Regions from separate parts of the Neorhizobium sp. NCHU2750 genome, predicted to be linked through region 1. Evidence: riboswitches for the same ligand, from Rfam matches in the RefSeq annotation. Region 1 holds a riboswitch; the other holds the start of a gene.
What was found. Region 1 has a riboswitch for S-adenosylmethionine ahead of NCHU2750_RS00545 (O-succinylhomoserine sulfhydrylase). Riboswitches for the same ligand answer to the same signal wherever they lie in the genome.
Positions count from the first base shown of each region.

Region 1 (3,402 bases):
CCGCGGAAATGCTTGGAAAGCTTGAGGCCCTGCGCCTGATAATTCGAGCCAAGGCCGGTGCCGTAGAGGCCCTGAGGCTTTTCCAGCATGTGCTCGTAGACGAGCCGCCCGACGATCTGGCCGTCTTCCAGGATGAAGGGCACTTCGTGGCTGCGCACTTCCAGCACGGCGCGGCTGCCGCGGCCGCCTGCGGCTTCATGTCCGAAGCCGGGATCGAAGAAGCCGGCATAATGAACGCGGAACTCGCCGACCAGCGGATCGAAGGGGGTCATTTCGGCCGCGTAAAGCGGCGGCACATGCACGGCTTCGCGGGAAACGAGGATGTAGAACTCATCCGGATCGAGGATCAGTTCGTTGCGGCCGCGGCTATAGAGAGGCTCCCAGAAATCGAAGACATCGTGCTCGCCCTTCTTGTCGACATCGACGACGGCGGTGTGATGCTTGCCGCGATAGCCGATCAGGCCGTTGGCATCGCCCTTCAGATCGATCGACAGGGCAATGCCGCCACCCGACACGTTCGGCCTGGTCGATGCGACCAGCGTTTCGGTTTCATGCAGGTGAAGGACTTCCGGTTCAGACAGGAGCGCATTGCCGATGCGGAAGCGGATCTGCGACAGGCGCGAACCCTGGCGGGCAACGATCGGGAAGGTGCGCGGAGAGATTTCGAGATAGAGCGGGCCGCGATAGCCGGCCGGGATCTTGTCGAATTCCTGTGCGTGATCGGTGATGACGCGGGTGAAGATATCGAGGCGGCCGGTGGAGGATTTCGGATTGGCCGAAGCCGACATGGTGGCCGGCAGGTCGAGGCTTTCCATCAACGGCACGATATAGACGCAGCCGGTTTCCAGAACCGCGCCATGCGACAGGTCGACGACATGCAGGCTCAGCCGGTCGAGCTTGTCGGCCACGAGACTGTTGGGGCCCGGCATGAAGGAGGCGCGGACGCGGAAAGCCTTGGCGCCGAGACGCAGGTCAAGGCTTGCCGGCTGGATCTGATCGCGGTCCAGTTCGCGTTCGGAAACCAGCCGTCCCGTTTCAAATAGGTCCGCAATTGCGCGGTCCGCCAGAATTCCCGTGTCGCGAGCCATCATGTCACTTCCAAATTTGTGGCGGTGACAAAACCAAATGCGAGCCATTGACGCAAGCAGATGCGAGGCGTAAGGCAGCTTTATCCCGTGGTGATTTGCCGGTCGGCTTGCAGCCACGTTAAACAAGTGGCTAAAAAGACCGGGTTTTTAAAACCGGTCTGCTTTCGCGGCCGGTTTTTTTTGTTTTGGAATGAGGACTGACATGACAAACAAATTTCGCCCGGCGACCACACTCGTTCACGGCGGCACGCTGCGCTCGCAATATGGCGAGATGTCGGAAGCGATTTATCTGACGCAGGGCTTTGCATACGACAATTCGGAAGCGGCTGAAGCCCGCTTCAAGGGCGAGACCGAGGGCTATATCTATGCCCGCTACGGCAGCCCGACCAATGACATGTTCGAAAAGCGCATGTGCGCGCTCGAAGGTGCAGAAGAAGCCCGCGCCACGGCATCCGGCATGGCCGCCGTTTCGGCAGCCCTGCTCTGCCAGCTGAAAGCCGGCGATCATATCGTCGCAGCCCGCGCGCTGTTCGGTTCCTGCCGCTGGGTGGTCGAGACGCTCGCTCCCCGCTACGGTATCGAATGCACGCTGGTCGACGGGCGTGATCTCGCCAATTGGGAAAAGGCGATCCAGAAGAACACCAAGGTATTCTTCCTCGAAAGCCCGACCAACCCGACACTCGAGATCGTCGACATTGCCGGCGTTGCCAAGCTTGCCAACCAGATCGGCGCCAAGGTCGTGGTCGACAACGTGTTCGCCACGCCGCTCTTCCAGAAACCGCTGGAACTCGGTGCACATATCGTCGTCTATTCGGCCACCAAGCATATCGACGGCCAGGGACGCAGCCTTGCCGGCGTCATACTCTCCGACAAGGAATGGGTTACCGAGCACCTGCAGGACTATTATCGCCATACCGGCCCGGCCATGTCGCCGTTCACCGCCTGGACGCTGATCAAGGGCCTGGAAACCCTGCCGCTGCGCGTCAAGCAGCAAACGGAAAACGCCTCGAAGATAGCTGACTTCCTCGCTGACAGCAGCAAGGTCGCGAAGGTGATCTATCCGGGCCGCAAGGACCATCCGCAGGCCGATATCATTGCCAAGCAGATGTCGGGCGGATCGACGCTGGTCTGCTTCGAATTGAAGGGCGGTAAGGAAGCGGCCTTCAAGCTGCAGAACGCGCTGGAAGTGGTGACCATTTCCAACAATCTCGGCGATACGCGCAGCCTGATCACCCATCCCGCAACGACGACGCACAAGAACCTGACGGACGAGGCCCGCGCCGAACTCGGCATCTCGCCGGGAACCGTGCGCTTCTCCGCCGGCATCGAGGACAATCAGGACCTTCTGGACGATTTCGCCAGGGCGCTCGCCTCGATCTAAGGGCCCCGACAAACCGGATATGGTGAATTCGCCTCAGGCGGATTCACCATATCAGTTATCCCTAATCTCAAGAAGTCATCACAGTTTCTCGCGTAAACCGCGAGTTTTCTTGACCTTCGTGCCGGCCTGTACGATATCCGATTCACTAGAGTTGAGGTATTTGTCGATGTATCGCGCCCGGACGAGAGATATAGAAGTGGCTGTCGAGCCCTACTATCTCGAAGAACAGTCCAGCCCGGAAGAAAGCCGCTATGTCTGGGGCTATCGTATCGTGATCGAGAACCATTCGATCCATACGGTCAAGCTTGTGCATCGCTATTGGCACATCACGGACCAGAATGGACTGGTGGACGAAGTCGATGGTCTCGGCGTCGTCGGCGAACAACCGCGTCTGCAGCCGGGCGATAGCTACGAATACTCTTCCGGCTGCCCGCTCGACACGCCGTCGGGCATGATGTTCGGCCATTATGACATGCAGACCGAGGAAGGCGAGGTGTTCAAAGTCGACATCCCCGCCTTCTCGCTGGATTCACCCGGGCAGACCCGCGTGCTGAACTGAGCCCGAAAAGCCCCGCTCAGGCCGCAGCAAACTCAGCCACTTCATACCGATAGGTCGTCGAGCAGAATTCGCAGGTGACGGAGATCGCGTCATCTTCCTGGCTCGCCTCGATCTCTTCTGCCGTAAAGCCTGCCAGAACGCCCTTGATCTTGTCGCGCGAGCAGCTGCAACGGTCGACTACGGAGTGAGGCTCATAGACCCTCACGCCCCGCTCATGGAAAAGCCGGAAGAGCAGCCGCTCGATCGCGACCTGCGGATCGGTAAGCTCGTCCGTATCGATCGTCTCAACCAGCGAGCGCGCCTCGTTCCAGGCATCGTCGGCCACATCGGTCTCGCGCTCGTCGCCATCGCCGCCGTGGAGATCGGGATGGCGC
Region 1 covers NZ_CP030827.1:109,409-112,810, reverse strand. The annotation lists gene NCHU2750_RS00550 (2'-deoxycytidine 5'-triphosphate deaminase) at 1-1,091, opposite strand, end outside; SAM riboswitch at 1,166-1,243, shown strand; gene NCHU2750_RS00545 (O-succinylhomoserine sulfhydrylase) at 1,291-2,469, shown strand; gene apaG (Co2+/Mg2+ efflux facilitator ApaG/CorD) at 2,636-3,028, shown strand; gene NCHU2750_RS00535 (Hsp33 family molecular chaperone) at 3,045-3,402, opposite strand, start outside.

Region 2 (3,402 bases), 770 kb from region 1:
ACAGGCAGTAATTGTGGTCGAAGGGCACTTGCAGACCATCCGCGCCAGAACGCTTGACCGGCCCCATGCGGCGCAGGTCGAAGGGCGAACCGGCGAGATCGGTCAGCCGGCCGGTCGGCACGAGATTGCCATCGACTTCCGTCAGCCGGTCGGCAGCAATCATGATCTCGTGGCCAAAGATATCCTCGCGGCCATCGAGGTTGAAATAGGAATGCTGGCAGATATTGGCTGGCGTCTTCTCGTCGCTTACGGCCTCATAGATGACGGAAAGCGTGCCGTTGCCCGAAAGATGATAGGTGGCGCTGATCGTGCAATTGCCCGGATAGCCGGCCCGCCCGTCGGGATCGGTGATCGTCAGCACCACCCTGTCGGCGCCATGCTCGACGATCATCCAGTTGCGCTCGGCAATTCCGTCGGAACCGCCATGCAGGTGGGTGATGCCGCGCTCGTTGAGTTCGAGCTGATAGTCCCGTCCGTCAATCGAGAACTTCCCGCCGCCGATCCGGTTGGCGCAGCGGCCGGGCGTCGCGCCGAAATAGGGCGAGTGGGCAAGATAGGACGCAAAATCGTCGAAGCCGAGCACCAGCGGCGCATCATGGCCTTCGAGGCGCAGGTCCTGGATCACCGCACCCCAGCTGATCACATGGGCGACCAGACCGCCGCCGGCGATCCGCACACGGTGGACGACCTCCCCCTCCGGCGTCGTGCCGAAAATCTCAAGCGCCTGCCCAGCCATGAATGTCCTCCGTCTCTCAACGGCGGCAAACTGCGCGATTTGACAGGGCGCTGCAATGGGCAAGGAAGCCGCGCGACGTCTTTTCCGACATACGCGCGAACCACCACACTCATTCCGTGCCGATCTTCTCCAGGTCGTAGGGCGTCGTCTGGTAGATCTCGTTGATCCAGTTGCCGAACAGAAGATGCGCATGGCTGCGCCAGCGGTTCTGCGGCGTCAGCGTGTCGTCGTTATGCGGGAAATAGTCATGCGGCATCTTGATCGGGATGCCGGCATTCACGTCGCGGAAATATTCGTCAGCCAGCGAGGTGGAATCATATTCGACATGATTGAACATATAGAGCCGGTTGCCCGCCTTCTCATGCACCAGGCAAAGCCCCATCTCGTCGGATTCCATCAGGATTTCCAGATCGCGCTTCTTCTCCACATCCTCGCGGCGAACCTCCGTCCAGCGTGACACGGGCACCTGGAAATCATCGGAAAAACCGTTGAGATAGACCGAGGCCGGCGCCAGATTGCGGTGGCGATAGACCCCGAAGGCCTTCTGGTCGAGCCCGTGCTTCGGCACGTCATGGAAATGATAGATCGCCGCCATCGCCCCCCAGCAGACATTCATCGTCGAATGCACATTGGTCGCCGTCCAGTCGAAGATCTGGCTCATCTCATCCCAATAGCTGACATCCTCGTAGGGCATCGTTTCCACCGGTGCGCCGGTGATGATGAAGCCGTCGAACTTGCGCTCCTTCACCTCTTCCCAGGTGTGGTAGAAGGACAGGAGATGTTCTTCCGACGTGTTCTTCGCCTTGTGGGTACCGAGCCTGACGAGCGAAAACTCCACCTGCAGAGGCGAGGCACCGACGAGGCGCGCCATCTGCACCTCGGTCTTGATCTTGTTCGGCATGAGGTTGAGGAGCCCGATCTGCAGCGGACGGATGTCCTGACGCAGCGCGGCCGTATCGGTCATGACGCGTACGCCTTCGGAAACAAGAGTGGCAAACGCTGGAAGCGTATCGGGAATCTTGATCGGCATGTCGAACCCACAAACAAAAAGCCGGCAACGAAAAATCGCGACCGGCCCGTGGGAAACATGTTCTCGCGGCCCTTTAGCGACTTTTTTAACGTGGCTGCAAGCCGGCCGGCCAAATCACCACGAATTACGGCTCTCCAAATAATCCTTGCTGCCGTGAACGTCAATGGCAGCAAAATCATCCGCGGGCTGCGGCCTGGATTTGAACACCGCATCATTTTTATTGATTGGGCGCTCCGCCACGGACCGGCTAAGCCTGTAGGGCAATCAAGGAGATTTTCATGAAGGGTTACTGGTTCATCCTCGCCACCGAGATCATCGATCAGGCGGCACAGCAGGAATATGGCAGGCTCTGGGCGCCTATTGCAGCCAAATACGGCGTGCGGGTGCTGCGCGGGGAGGAAGCCCCGGCACTGCAGGAAAGCCGCCCCGACACGAGCCGGGTTCTTCTGGTGGAATTCCCGACCTACGCGGACGCAAAAGCCTGCTATGACGATCCCGATTATACCGAGGCTCGCGCCTTCGCCGCCAAGGGAGCCCGGCGCGATCTGCTGATCATCGAGGCCGATTTCGGCACTCCCCCTTCGGCCTGAGGCTCCGGCTAAGCGTTCGCGAGGTCTCTTTTCGAAGCAGGACACGGAGAAAGGCCGGGATCGGCGCGAATGAAATCCGGGTTTTCGCGCCTGGGCGGCTTCTGCCTGCACGCAACCGCTTTCCCTTCCCCCTCGCTTTGCGCTATGGGCAGTGCCCATGGCCAGTTCGACCTTCACAATCCTGCTTGGCGGCAACCTTGCCGTCACCGATCGCGTCCGCCGCGCGGTCGCGGGTAGCCGCGTCATTGCCGCAGACAGCGGCATGCGGCATGCGGTCGAGCTTGGCGTCACGCCGGAACTCTGGGTCGGCGATTTCGATTCCTCCGATGACACATTGATCGCCCGGTTTCCCGACGTCGAGCGCCAGACCTATCCGCCGGCCAAAAACGAGACCGATGGCGAGATCGCCACGGCCGAGGCGGTCGAACGCGGCGCAACCCGCCTCATCCTGATCGGCGCTCTCGGCGGCGAGCGGTCGGACCACGCGCTGCAGCACCTGCTGCACGCCATGGGGCTTGCCGAACGCGGCATGGACGTGCTGCTGATGTCCGGCGATGAAGAGGCCATTCCCTTCCTGCCGGGCAAAAAGACGGTTGATCTGCCCAGGGGGGCGCTCTTTTCCGTCCTCGGTCTTTCGGCCCTGTCCGGCCTCGATATCCTCGGCGCGCGATATCCGCTGAAGGACTTTTCGCTGCCCTTCGGCTCGTCCCGCACCGTCTCCAATGTTGCGGAAGGCCCTGTCGAATTCCATCTAAGAGCTGGCAAGGCGATGATCCTTGCCCGACCCAACGATTTTTCCGGAGCATAAACGGTCCTCATGGCACCTCCCATTCTCAAGCTCGACGATATCTTCCTCAGCTTCGGCGGCACGCCGCTGCTGAACGGCGCCGGACTGCAGGTGGAACCGGGCGACCGCATCTGCCTGGTCGGCCGCAACGGCTCCGGCAAGTCGACGCTGATGAAGATCGCGGCAGGCTTCGTCGAGGCGCAATCCGGCGAAGTCTTCCGCCATCCGGCAGCCACGATCCGCTATCTCGAACAGGCGC
Region 2 covers NZ_CP030827.1:3,654,892-3,658,293, forward strand. The annotation lists gene NCHU2750_RS17745 (aldose epimerase family protein) at 1-736, opposite strand, end outside; gene metA (homoserine O-acetyltransferase MetA) at 846-1,766, opposite strand; SAM riboswitch at 1,820-1,897, opposite strand; gene NCHU2750_RS17755 (DUF1330 domain-containing protein) at 2,045-2,356, shown strand; gene NCHU2750_RS17760 (thiamine diphosphokinase) at 2,514-3,164, shown strand; gene NCHU2750_RS17765 (ABC-F family ATP-binding cassette domain-containing protein) at 3,174-3,402, shown strand, end outside.
Region 2: another riboswitch for S-adenosylmethionine. It lies ahead of metA (homoserine O-acetyltransferase MetA); the one in region 1 lies ahead of NCHU2750_RS00545 (O-succinylhomoserine sulfhydrylase).